DNA from 4 places in the Neobacillus sp. B4I6 genome. Region 4 is predicted to be linked to each of the others. Evidence: riboswitches for the same ligand, from Rfam matches in the RefSeq annotation. Region 4 holds a riboswitch; each other region holds the start of a gene.
The links. Region 4 has a riboswitch for cobalamin ahead of QF028_RS13820 ((2Fe-2S) ferredoxin domain-containing protein). Riboswitches for the same ligand answer to the same signal wherever they lie in the genome.

Region 1: it holds a riboswitch for cobalamin, as region 4 does, so the genes downstream of both, metE (5-methyltetrahydropteroyltriglutamate--homocysteine S-methyltransferase) here and QF028_RS13820 ((2Fe-2S) ferredoxin domain-containing protein) in region 4, are expected to answer to the same signal.
Region 2: it holds a riboswitch for cobalamin, as region 4 does, so the genes downstream of both, QF028_RS15675 (ABC transporter substrate-binding protein) here and QF028_RS13820 ((2Fe-2S) ferredoxin domain-containing protein) in region 4, are expected to answer to the same signal.
Region 3: it holds a riboswitch for cobalamin, as region 4 does, so the genes downstream of both, QF028_RS11015 (ribonucleoside-diphosphate reductase subunit alpha) here and QF028_RS13820 ((2Fe-2S) ferredoxin domain-containing protein) in region 4, are expected to answer to the same signal.

Annotation. Positions count from the first base shown of each region.
Region 1 covers NZ_JBNPWB010000002.1:4,800,087-4,803,255, reverse strand. Annotated here, with positions in the region: gene QF028_RS25895 (VOC family protein) at 622-1,017, shown strand; cobalamin riboswitch at 1,137-1,317, shown strand; gene metE (5-methyltetrahydropteroyltriglutamate--homocysteine S-methyltransferase) at 1,495-3,169, shown strand, end outside.
Region 2 covers NZ_JBNPWB010000002.1:2,750,014-2,753,182, reverse strand. Annotated here, with positions in the region: partial or broken gene ribB (3,4-dihydroxy-2-butanone-4-phosphate synthase) at 1-536, shown strand, start outside; gene ribH (6,7-dimethyl-8-ribityllumazine synthase) at 562-1,032, shown strand; cobalamin riboswitch at 1,092-1,284, shown strand; gene QF028_RS15675 (ABC transporter substrate-binding protein) at 1,478-2,443, shown strand; gene QF028_RS15670 (FecCD family ABC transporter permease) at 2,409-3,169, shown strand, end outside.
Region 3 covers NZ_JBNPWB010000002.1:1,806,491-1,809,659, reverse strand. Annotated here, with positions in the region: gene QF028_RS11020 (bifunctional metallophosphatase/5'-nucleotidase) at 1-1,001, shown strand, start outside; cobalamin riboswitch at 1,151-1,352, shown strand; partial or broken gene QF028_RS11015 (ribonucleoside-diphosphate reductase subunit alpha) at 1,498-3,169, shown strand, end outside.
Region 4 covers NZ_JBNPWB010000002.1:2,393,224-2,396,392, forward strand. Annotated here, with positions in the region: gene cobJ (precorrin-3B C(17)-methyltransferase) at 1-1,125, opposite strand, end outside; gene QF028_RS13820 ((2Fe-2S) ferredoxin domain-containing protein) at 1,179-1,562, opposite strand; cobalamin riboswitch at 1,690-1,866, opposite strand; cobalamin riboswitch at 2,044-2,232, opposite strand; gene QF028_RS13825 (hypothetical protein) at 2,777-3,169, shown strand, end outside.

The DNA.
Region 1 (3,169 bases), 2.4 Mb from region 4:
TATCCTATTTAATATTACTAATCTTCCTCTGTCGTTGGTCGTCTAATTAAAAAGATAAGAGAGATTCGTTTTAAAGTAGTATTTGAATGTCCTGGCTGTCCATGTGAGCAAGTTACTTTATAGGAATAAGCATATGGACTAGAAAAAAATCGTAAAGATCATTGCCATGATTCGGTGGGACTTTTTTCGAAATCCTGATGCTTTCTTGTGGCGTAAGTACCCAGCAAACAAAGTGACCAAAAGAAAGATAAAGGATGTATAACCCAGCAACATCTTGATATGACCAAAACCAATGACAGGTCCTATTTTAAAAAGATTAATCCAAGAGTGCCCGATAATAAGAAGGGTGGACGTTATGTATCAGTCGTAGATCGTGCAATAAATGGCAAGAATATCAAACAGGAACTAATAAGTAAAATTATTTCATTTTTATAAAAATTGAATATATTCCAACAATTATCCTATAATAAAGAGGAAATATATTAGGCTTTGGCTCAAATTGAAAAGTTGGCTTCATCCTTAGTTTTGCTATCATAAGATGAAGCATCATAACTTCAAGATATACATAAGTGCTAACTTGCTAGAAGCGAATATAATTACTTTTTTAATTAGGAGGCAATCATGGGAAGATTAGTTCATTTCGAAATTCATGTCAATGACATGGAACGGGCAAAGAAGTTTTATGGAGAGGTATTCGGATGGTCATTTCAAGATTGGAGTGAGTATGCAGGAATGCCTTACTTTGGAGCAGTGACTGGCGAAGAGAATGAACCTGGGATCAATGGTGCTTTGATGCAGCGGCAAAGTGCTCCACCGGAAGCAAACCAAGCTTTGAATGCATTTGCTTGTACAATGGGAGTGGAAAATTACGATGTAACGGAAGCTATAATTATTGAGAATGGCGGCAAGGTCGCAATGGCCAAATATGCCCTGCCTGGAATGGCGTGGCAAGGATACTATATTGATACCGAAGGTAATATATTCGGAATTCATCAACCCGATGCGAATGCAAAATAGAACCCATGATATGTGATATCAGAGATTGCTAAGGTGAGCGAGAGAACTCTCATCATGCTGACTACTTTTCAGAAAATTATGTACTTCAAATTATTAATATGCTATAGTTAGTGAAAATTACATATCGTGTAAGAATTGGTGCCAAGCTAAGGCTTGGCTTAATAGGGAAGAACGGTGTAATTCCGTCGCTGTCCCGCAACTGTAAATCGGAGTGAATCACAAATACCACTGTCAAATGATGGGAAGGTGTGAGGAGCCATGATGATAAGCCAGGAGACCTGCCAATTTCCAGTACACACCAAATACCTACGTGGAAATAGGTGGTGACATTCATTTGTACGACAAACGAGTTATGAGTAGCTATGTTTATTCTTGTTTTTTAGCAAAACTTAAACTTGATTGTAGAGCCATTTCCATTTTGTGGAGATGGCTTTTTTGTATTTGGGAATTTGTAATCTAAAAAAGGAGGAATGAAAAATGAATTTAGTAAGTACTGCTATTGGATACCCGTACATTGGTGATAATCGGGAGTGGAAACGTTGTGTAGAATCTTTTTGGAAGGGTGCGTTATCAGAGGAGCAATTTATTTTAGAGATGAAAACGACTCGCTTGAATAATTTGAAGCGCCAGCAATCATTAGGCTTAGAGTTACTAACAGTTGGGGATTTTACCATTTATGACCGTATGCTTGACCATGCGGCAATGTTTGGATTGATTCCAAATCGTTATAAGTGGACAGGTGATGAAGTAGATCTTACCACGTATTACGAAATGGCCCGTGGGGCAAGCCATGTTGTGGCTTGTGAGATGACAAAGTGGTTTAATACCAACTATCACTACATCGTGCCCGAGTATGAAGGCAAGTCATTACAATTAACCAAGAACTACATTTTAGATTATTTTGTAGAAGCCAAAGAGGAATTAGGTCTTATTACAAAGCCTACAATGATCGGTCCTTTTACTTTTGTTAGCTTAGCCAAAGGATACGATGCCAAATCGAAAGCATTGTTTATTTTGAAACTTTTACCGCTATATGCACAAGTATTCCAGCAGCTTGTAGATGCTGGGGCACAGTGGATTCAAGTGGAAGAACCAGCACTAACCCTTTCACTAACAGCAGATGATGTAAAACTAGTGCAAGAAATTTACAAACAGTTAGCAGAAGAAGTACCGGCTGCACAAATCATGTTACAAACCTATTTTGAAGGACTATCAGCGTATGAAGAGCTGTCTCAATTACCTGTTGAAGGGATTGGTCTTGATTTCATACATGGTGCCGAAGAGAATATGGCTTCACTTCGAAAACACGGGTTCCCACAGGATAAAGTATTAGGAATTGGTATAGTAAATGGACGGGATATTTGGCGGGCAAATTTGGCTGAAAAAGCATTCAATATAAAAGCTGTTTTATTATTAAGCGGTGTAAAAGAAGCTTGGATTCAGTCTTCATGTAGTTTACAGCATGTACCTGTGACGACGAAGGCAGAAACAAAGCTGGATGCCATACTGACAAATGCTTTGTCATTTGCCGATGAGAAAATAATTGAGTTATCACATATCGCATCTTACGTACGTGACGAGGCTTGGACAGGAAATAAGAGCGTGTCACAAAGTATGATAGCAACTGAAGCATTAGCCCAGCATAAGGCAAGGAAAAATGCACGTGTGAAAGAGCTAGTATTACAAGTAACACAAGAGCATTTTGCACGTTCAATGACGTTTAAAGAACGCCAGCCTTTGCAGAAAAAGGCATTAGATTTACCAGATTATCCAACCACAACGATTGGCAGCTTCCCTCAGTCAGATCAAGTAAAACGGACACGTACAGCATGGCGTAAAAAGGAAATTACAGACGCTGAGTATGCATCGTTTCTAAAAAGTGAAACAGCCCGTTGGATTCAAATTCAAGAAGAAATAGGACTGGATGTTTTAGTTCATGGTGAATTTGAGCGGACGGATATGGTTGAGTACTTTGGAGAAAAGCTAGAAGGTTTTGCCTTTACAGAAAAAGCATGGGTTGTATCCTATGGTTCACGTTGTGTCAAACCACCAATTATTTATGGTGACGTCGAGTGGACAGCCCCAATGACCGTGAAGGAAGTAGAAGCGGCACAGCAATTAACGTCTAAGTATGTGAAAGGGATGTTAACAG
Region 2 (3,169 bases), 360 kb from region 4:
GGGACTTTATTTCTCTTGCTGAAAAAGCAACCCCGGAGGTCATAAATCTTATGGCCACTCACGGAAGAGGTCTAATCTGTGTTCCTATTGACGAGGCATTAGCTCAAAAGCTCGACTTACATCCAATGGTTTCCAAGAACACGGATCCACATCGAACAGCTTTTACCGTAAGCATTGACCATAAATTTTCTACAACTGGAATTTCTGCATTTGAACGATCAGCAACGGTGTTGAGTATGGTTGACCCGGAATCAAAAGCATCCGATTTTTTAAGACCAGGGCATATGTTTCCGTTGATTGCTAAAAAAGACGGAGTCTTGAGCAGAACGGGGCATACAGAAGCAGCTGTAGACCTTGCAATTTTATGCGGTGCCAAGCCTGCTGGTGTCATTTGTGAAATCATGAATGACGATGGCACGATGGCACGTGTCCCACAGCTGCGCAAAATTGCTGATAAGCTAAACATTAAAATGATTACGATTAAAGATTTAGTAGAATACCGAAGCAACAAGGAAAATTTAGTTAAGCGGGAAGTTTAAAACAAATTTAGGAGGCATACTCATGGGTAATATTTTTGAAGGAAATTTAGTTGGCTCAGGATTAAAAGTTGGAATCGTGGTTGGACGTTTTAATGAATTCATTACAAGTAAACTATTAGGCGGTGCACAGGATGCACTTAAAAGACATGGCGTCAGTGAGACAGACGTAGATATTGCCTGGGTACCAGGTGCATTTGAAATTTCATTAATCGCCCAAAAAATGGCTAATAGCAAAAAATATGATGCTGTTATCACGCTTGGTACGGTCATTCGCGGCTCTACTCCACATTTTGACTTTGTTTGTAATGAAGTGGCAAAAGGTGTTTCCGCAATCAATTTAAGTAGTGGCATTCCTGTTATTTTTGGAGTACTAACCACAGATTCTATTGAACAAGCTATTGAGCGTGCTGGGACAAAGGCTGGTAATAAGGGATGGGATGCCGCTTCGGCTGCAATTGAAATGGCCAATTTGTGCAGAACGATTGAACTTTAAAATTATTGCAAAAATACATGTACAATTCATTTCATCTTTTCTATAATGAATTTAACAAAAAATATTTTTTATAATTAGGTGCTAAAATCTTATTGTAAGATTTTCGGCTTAAAAGAGAAGTTTGGTATAAGCCAACGCGGTCCCGCCACTGTAAATGAGAGCAACCTATATGGTGCCACTGTCGACTAAGATGGGAAGGCATAGGAAGCGATGATCATGAGCCAGGAAACCTGCCTAATTCTTGTGCGCCAATAAACCTACGAGGATGGGACGGTGTTGAAGGCTAGACTCCCTTTACTTATTGCTAGTAACCTGAATCTAATCATACCAACATCTCCATTACATAGTGGAGATGTTTTTTGTTTTTATCCAAGCCATTTTGTTTTTGCACAAGAAGATTTATTTTTTGTTACATAATTTTTATTAACTGAAAGTAGGGAGAAAAATGAAGAAGTTGTATTCATTGCTGTTAGTAGTATTATTGACAGTAGGAGTTTTAGCAGGTTGTGCTGAAAAGAAAGATCAAGTTAACGAAGAGAATAAGTCAAGCGTAGAGAAGAAAACAGCGGAAATTACCTATCCAGTTACACTTACTGATGCTACCAAAACTAAAGTTATCATCGAAAAGAAACCTGAAAAAATTGTTTCACTAATTCCAAGTAATACAGAAATTGCGTTTGCCTTAGGTCTTGACAAAGAAGTGGTGGGCGTGTCTGATTTCGATAATTATCCGGAAGCAGCGACGAAAAAAGAAAAAATCGGCGGGCAGGAAATAAACTTAGAAAAAATCATTTCCTTAAAACCAGATTTAGTACTAGCACATGCATCGTCCGCACATAATTCTAAAGCAGGGCTTCAGCAGCTTAAAGATGCTGGAATTACCGTTTTAGTTGTTAATGATGCGCAAAATTTTGACCAAGTTTATGATTCGATTGATATGATTGGGAAAGCTACCGGTGAAACAGCGAAAGCCAATGAGATGATTACAGGAATGAAGAATAAATTGGCCGATATTAAAGCAAAGGCTGGAGAAATAAAAGAAAAGAAAAAGGTATTAGTTGAAGTTTCGCCCGCTCCAGAAATTTATACACCTGGTAAGAATACCTTTATGGATCAAATGCTTAGTATAATCAATGCAGAAAACATCGCAAATGATCAAGAAGGCTGGATTAAAATTGATCAAGAGGCGATGATTAAACGCAATCCTGATGTAATTCTGACTACCTATGGATACTACGTCAAAAATCCAGCGGAACAAGTTTTAACTAGAAAGGGCTGGGAAACAGTCAACGCTGTAAAAAATAAGCATGTAGTCGATGTCGATTCTGGTCGCGTGACTCGCTCAGGCCCTCGGATCGTTGAAGGAGTAGAAGATCTTGCGAAGGCTGTCTATCCTGAAATTTTTAAATAAAAAGTATTTTTCCTATATGATAGCTGGAATTTTCCTATTCCTATCTATTTTATTAGGTATTTCAATTGGAACAGTTTCGGTTCCAATCTTAACCATTATTAAGATTATCAGTGCGAAAGTATTTGGGGTTATTTCATTGGGGACAATTGACCCTATGTATTCGAGTATTGTCCTAAACATTCGCTTACCTAGAGTGATTTTATCAGGTCTTGTCGGGGCTTCTCTTGCAATTGCAGGGGCAGCCTTTCAAGGACTGTTAAGAAACCCGTTAGCAGATCCTTATACATTGGGTGTATCCTCCGGGGCATCTGTTGGAGCGGTGTTGACACTGTTTTTCCACCTATCAATTCCTTTTATTGGTTCCTTCACATTACCATTGCTAAGTATTCTATTTTCCATTTTAACCATCTTTTTAGTCCTTACTTTCGCCAGTAAAATAGAGCGCTCGATGAGAGTGGAAACGATTATATTAACGGGGATAATTTTTAGTTCCTTTTTAGGAGCAATTATTTCTTTGATGATTGCACTGACTGGGGATGAGCTGCGGCAAATTATCGGCTGGCTATTAGGAAGTGTATCGATGAGAGGATGGGTGTACATAAAGATCATTTTGCCATTTTTTATCATTGGCTCAGGCCTGCTGATTTTTAATGCAAAGGAACTAAACGCCATGTCGTTTGGGGAAGAGCGGGCACAGCATTTAGGGGTCAATGTTCAAAAAAGAAA
Region 3 (3,169 bases), 590 kb from region 4:
GCGGTGTGGCAGGATTAAAATTCACGGATGAAGTAGAAGCAATTAATCAGAATGTAGCGGAATTGAAAAAACAAGGGGTAAAAGCGATTGTCGTTTTAGCCCATAACCCAGGCACTTCAGGTCCAAACGGAGAAAATCCAGCAGGGCAGCTTGTCGATATCGCAAACCGGGTCGACGATGAAGTGGATATCATTTTCGGCGGCCATAATCATGCCTATATGAACGCAACGATTGACAATAAACTAGTTGTTCAATCCTATTCCTATGGAACTGCCTTCTCTGATATTGATCTTGAGATAGATCCTAAAACAAAGGATATTGTCTCAAAAAGAGCTGAGATTGTAACTACCTTTCAAGAAGGAATCGAGCCCGATCCCGAAATAAAGAAAATGATAGAAGGATATGAAACAAAAATAGAACCGATAGTTAATCAAGTTGTTGGCTCTTCATCTGAAAGTCTGACGGCCAAGCAAAATGAAAATGGTGAGTCAGTGCTTGGCGATTTCATTGCGGATGCACAAAGGAAAGCGTTGAATACCGAATTTGCCTTTATGAATCCTGGCGGCATTCGAGCCGATATTGATCCTGGCGATATCACCTGGGGAGAAATTTACACGGTACAGCCCTTTAATAATGACCTTGTCAAAATGTCGATGACGGGACAGCAAATCCGAGAATTGCTCAACCAGCAGTGGGGAGCAACAAAAACGAACATGTTGCAGATTTCTGGCATAAGCTATACTTGGGATCCAAATAAACCAGCAGCGCAAAGGGTAGTGAGCACCAAGCTTCCAGATGGCACGGAAATGGATCCTAATAAATCCTATTCTGTGACAGCGAATATTTTTCTTTCTGGTGGCGGAGATGGATTTACTGTATTTACACAAGCTAAAAATAAAGAAGTCGGACCTGTTGACCTTGATGCATTAGTTAACTTCAGTAAAGCCCAGCCAAAACTGTTCACTTATGGCATTCAAAATAGAATACAAAGGGTTCAGTGACATCCTTGGTGTTTTAAAAAAAGGTGTCAGCCCAGATAGGTTTCATTTTTATTTAATAATAGACTTGAATTATTTTGGTGACTATACTATTATTTAAATTAATTGATTTACTATATATTGTTTCAATAAATAATAATCAAACTATATATTGTGTTAGCCTTAAGAGACGATGCCATTGTGGCTTAATAGGGAATCTGGTGTAAATCCAGAACTGCCCCCGCAACTGTAAATGCTGACGAAATGAGCAAACCACTGTATAAGAAGTGTCTAATCTATTAGGTACTTATATGGGAAGGGTTCAAAGTAGGAAGAAGCATGAGTCAGGAGACCTATCTTTCTTAAGATGTTTCAACTTCTTCGGGGATTGAGAAGATGAACGGTGGCGACAGGAGGCATTGGATTTTTTTATTCCTTTTGTAGTGTATCGTTTCATCCGCTCAATTACCGTTGAGCGGATTTTTTTATTATAGGGGGAAATGGATTGATAACTAAGGAGATTCAAACAGAACTTAATTACGTATTAGAATCTATTAATCAAGTTTCAGAAAAATATCAGATAGATACTACGGAGCTTAAAGAGCAAATTAGTAAACTGGATGAAACAGAGGGGGAAGCTAATCACCAAGCTTTATTATATGCTGTGAATCAAATTGCAATAGACCAACCAAATTGGACATTTGTCGCTGCCCGTTTATATCTAAATGAATTATATGGAAAGTCAGCAAAAAATCGAGGATATAATCGTTCTTTAAAATATGGAGATTTTTATAGATTAATAAAAGAATTGACTGATACCGGGATATATTCTCATAATTTACTTAGCTTATATAGTAAAGATGAAATCGAACAACTAGCAAAAGAGATAATTCCAGATAAAGATTTATTATTTAATTACATAGGGTTATTTTTACTGGCGGATCGCTATCTTGCTCAAGATCATAATAGAAATGTATATGAACTCCCGCAGGAGCGGTTCATGATTATTGCCATGACGATTATGAAGGATGAAAAGGAGTCCATCCGCTTACAACTTGTAAAGGAAGCGTATTGGGCACTTAGTAATTTATATATGACGGTTGCTACCCCCACTTTAGCGAATGCAGGCAAAAGCTTTGGTCAGCTTTCCTCCTGCTTTATTGATACAGTAGATGATTCCCTTGATAGCATCTATTTAAATAATTGGGATATTGCTCGGCTAAGCAAGGATGGCGGAGGTATAGGGATTTATTATGGTAAAGTTCGTGCCCTTGGTTCCGATATTAAGAAATTCAAAGGAAACTCTTCCGGAATTGTGCCATGGATTAAATTGTTAAATAATACAGCTGTCAGTGTTGATCAGTTAGGTCAACGTCAAGGTGCCATTGCGGTTTATCTAGATTTATTTCATAAAGATATCATGAACGGTTTTCTCGATTTAAAAACCAATAATGGGGATGAACGCCGTAAGGCCCATGACATTTTTACGGGTGTCACCATACCAGACCTATTTATGAAAAAATTAGAAGAGAAAGATGAGGATGGAAGAAGTATTGGGCAGTGGCATACATTTTGTCCCCATCAAGTAAAACAATTTATGGGCTGGAAGGATGAAAAAGGGAACCTTCTCGGACTTGAGGATTTTTATGATGAAACGGATGTTAAATTCTTTACCGAGAAATATGAAGAGGCCGCAGGTAACCCGCTTCTTCCTCGTAAAACATATCGTGCCATGGATATTATGACACGAATCATGGTTGCTCAATTAGAAACAGGAACACCATACATGTTCTATCGTGATGAAGTAAACAGGCAAAATCCCGAATAAGCATATATTGGGTAAGGGCCGAACTTCTATTTACTGCAGTAATTTATGTACAGAAATTGCTCAAAATATGTCCGCAACGACGATTGTAAACGAATACCAGAATGAAGAGGGCAATATCGTGATAATTCGGAAACCTGGTGATTTCGTTGTTTGTAATTTATCGTCTATTAATCTGGCAAAAGCAGTCCCTGCAGATGTTTTAGAGCGTTTAATTAGGATCCAAGTACGAATGCTCGATAACGTGATAGATTTAAATACAATCTCTGTTGGACAGGCTCAACTTACAAATAAAAAGTACAGAGCCGTGGGTCTTGGTACATTTGGATGGCACCACCTACTAGCTCTTAAAGGGATTTACTGGGAG
Region 4 (3,169 bases):
AGAGGTTAAAATTTGCAGCTTCATAAAATGGTCTTGTGTGTATTCCATGACACCTTCTTCTCCGACAATTTCGGAAAGAATGACCATCTGAGTCGCAGTAAATTTTTTATTAGCGACACCAGGGCTGACCGCTACCTCAAAAATAGATTGAAAGTCTTGCTTCACCATTAAACCTTGGGATGGTCCATCGTTCTCGCCAAGGATCATTTGCAAGGCTTCCTCAGCGAGCTCTCTTGGCGACTCTTTCACTGAGGTTGGGGTGACTAGTTCCTTGTTTACCGGTTTTGCATCTTCCATTTGCTCCAGTGCCCATGGTTCGGCTTCCTTTTGCAGACGCTGATGCGGTTTCAACGGCTGTATTGCCTGATTTAATGTATACTTCCGCTGATAACCGCGCGGAGTGATGATCAAGCCGTCGTAGAAAAATGTGGAAGAGTTGCCAATTAAAACGGTGGTTAACATACCAATTTCATGTTCGAGCATCTCTTGTAAATTGGTTAAGACGATCTTTTGACTATCACGGTAAGCACTCTTTACCAATCCTACAGGGGTTTCTGGCGAGCGATATTTTAGTAGAATTTTTTGAGCTTCCATGATCTGCCGTGTTCTTCTCCCGCTTTTTGGATTATATAAAGCAATCACAAAATCAGCTTGAGCGGCCGCTTCGATTCGTTTCTCGATTATGCTCCAAGGTGTCAAATGGTCACTTAAGCTGATTGTACAGGCATCATGCATGACCGGCGCGCCTAATAAAGCAGCACAGGAGTTGATGGCAGAAATGCCAGGGACCACCTCCACTTCTACCCCTGAGTCTTTTTTCCAGCCTTTTTCGATTAGCACTTCGTAAACAAGTCCTGCCATTCCATATACACCGGCATCACCGCTTGAAATGACGGCTACTGTGTAACCGAGTTCGGCCTGTTTCACTGCCTCCTGGGCCCGGCTCACTTCTTCTGTCATTCCTGTGCTGATGATTTGCTTTCCAGCTATTAATCCCTTGATTAAATCAACGTAGGTTTTGTAGCCGATGATGATATCACTTTCTTCGATGGCTTCTTTTGCCCGTCCGGTGATATGTTTTTCATCACCGGGGCCAAAACCAATAACCAATAATTTTCCTTTCACACTATTACGCCACCTTCCAAAATTTCAAACTAGAATCCAGCTACTATCCGCTGTTAAATCTTTTCTTTAACAGCTTTTTGTGCTCCTGCGATGCATTCCGACCCTTCTGGCTGTATGAATCCTTCTTCGGAATATTGATAGATCGCATGCTCCTGAAGGCAATGACCTTCCGCTAGATGACGCTTTACAATCGTAGTTCCCACTTCTGGGGTTACGTTTTTATACCAAGTCCCTGAAGGATAGACGATGGCAACGGGAGCGTCCTTACATCTCCCATTGCATCTCGTTCTTGTTGTATGTATGAGTGAATCTAAGTTTAAATTGGTGATTTCATTCCGAATCGCTTGGGTCGCTTCCTCCCCACCCTTTCTCATACAGCTGCTGCCGTTGCAAATGAAAACATGGTGTTTCGTCCCTTGTAAATTCCAAGTAGTCATGTCACACTCTCCTTTTCGTTTTTTACGTAAAAAAAGCACCCCTATGGACATAGGGGTGCAGAATATATACACACAAAAAAATAGCGGTGTATGTTCAGCACTTCTACCTATGTTCCCGTAGGTTGATTGAGATTATTAGGTAAAGGCAGGTCTCCTGACTTAGGTTCATCATCCATTGCGTCTTCCCGAATTCCTTCAGTGACATTTGCAATGAACTCCCCATACAGTGGCGGGTACCGTGACGGATTTAAACCGTACTTCCCAATTAAGCACATATTCGTGCACCTATCCTAATCTATTCAATTGTTAAAAAGGCTTGTTCCTTCTAAAGCTAAACTATGAGAATTAAAAATGATTTAGAATCATCAAAACGAAAAAATCCGTTCAACATTAGTTGAACGGATAAAACGTCAGCACAAAGAAAGTTAATAAATAATCCTTTTTGTCCAAACGTTCCATCTTCTCAACCCCCGAAGAAATCGAAACTAAAAAAGCTAAGACAGGTCTCCTGACTTGTGTATCTTCCTACTTTAGACCCTTCCCGAATCGTCAATAAATAAACGATCCAGTGGTTTGTCTATTTCGTCCACACTTACAGTTGCGGGGGCAGTTCTGGCCTTTCACCAGATTCCCAATTAAGCCCTAAGGCATCTTAACCAATTGTTAACAAATTCATATGTAATTTTAAGAGATAATAATTATACTAGTCTAACAAATAGAATATATCAAGTGCTTTTTAAATTCCCTTATATTATTTTAGGGGGGCGGCATAGCTATCGGATTGCTGGATACCTACAACAACTTCTTTATTCCCATTCCCTGTATTAATGCCCTATTAGTTATTATTAATCGTGGTGAAAGGAATCGGGTATAAACCAGACAAGGGATTCACCCACCCATTAATAGGAGCCTTTAATGCAGCTCTTTATTAAAATCATTGGTGTCCATCTGCAACCCACCTGTCTTATGATTCTCCATATAGATTTATGTACAAATCCACAGGAGCATTCCAAGATCCTGTCTACATGGGTGTTCAAAAGCATGTCGTAAATAATATTCAAAGGTATCCATTAATTCACGGCCAGCATACGTTACTCCCTCAATCCCCATTTTCTACAAAGATTTGGGGGCTTTTCTTCCGATTGTCTGCATAGAATGTAGACAAGGGTAAGTGATCTCTCAATGAAAATAGTTAACCTGGAGGGAATAACCTAATGCAATTTATTGAAGATGTTAAAGACGTGAAATTTAGTTTTTTGGAAAAGCCGCCGGCGTCGTCTATGACCTATGCCTTTGTTTATGTTAATAATCACAATGAATACTATGCAGTTAAAAATGGAGAGCGTTTGTCACGTAGTGAATTGCGGATTGGCAAATATAAAAGGGTTTATACAGTCAATATGCAGCAGCAAACCATCACCTACAAGGAAGAAGTCCCATCGGCTACAAGAGGAAGAAGGTTTTCTGTCAATTTATTTATCGATATTGCCGTTGAACACCCCGAACGGTTAATTCAACAAAATGCAGGAGAAATTGGCAACATTTTTAACAATAATCTACCCTTCTGGGTGGAGTCGGAAGCAAGATTTTATCCTATTGAAGAGGAT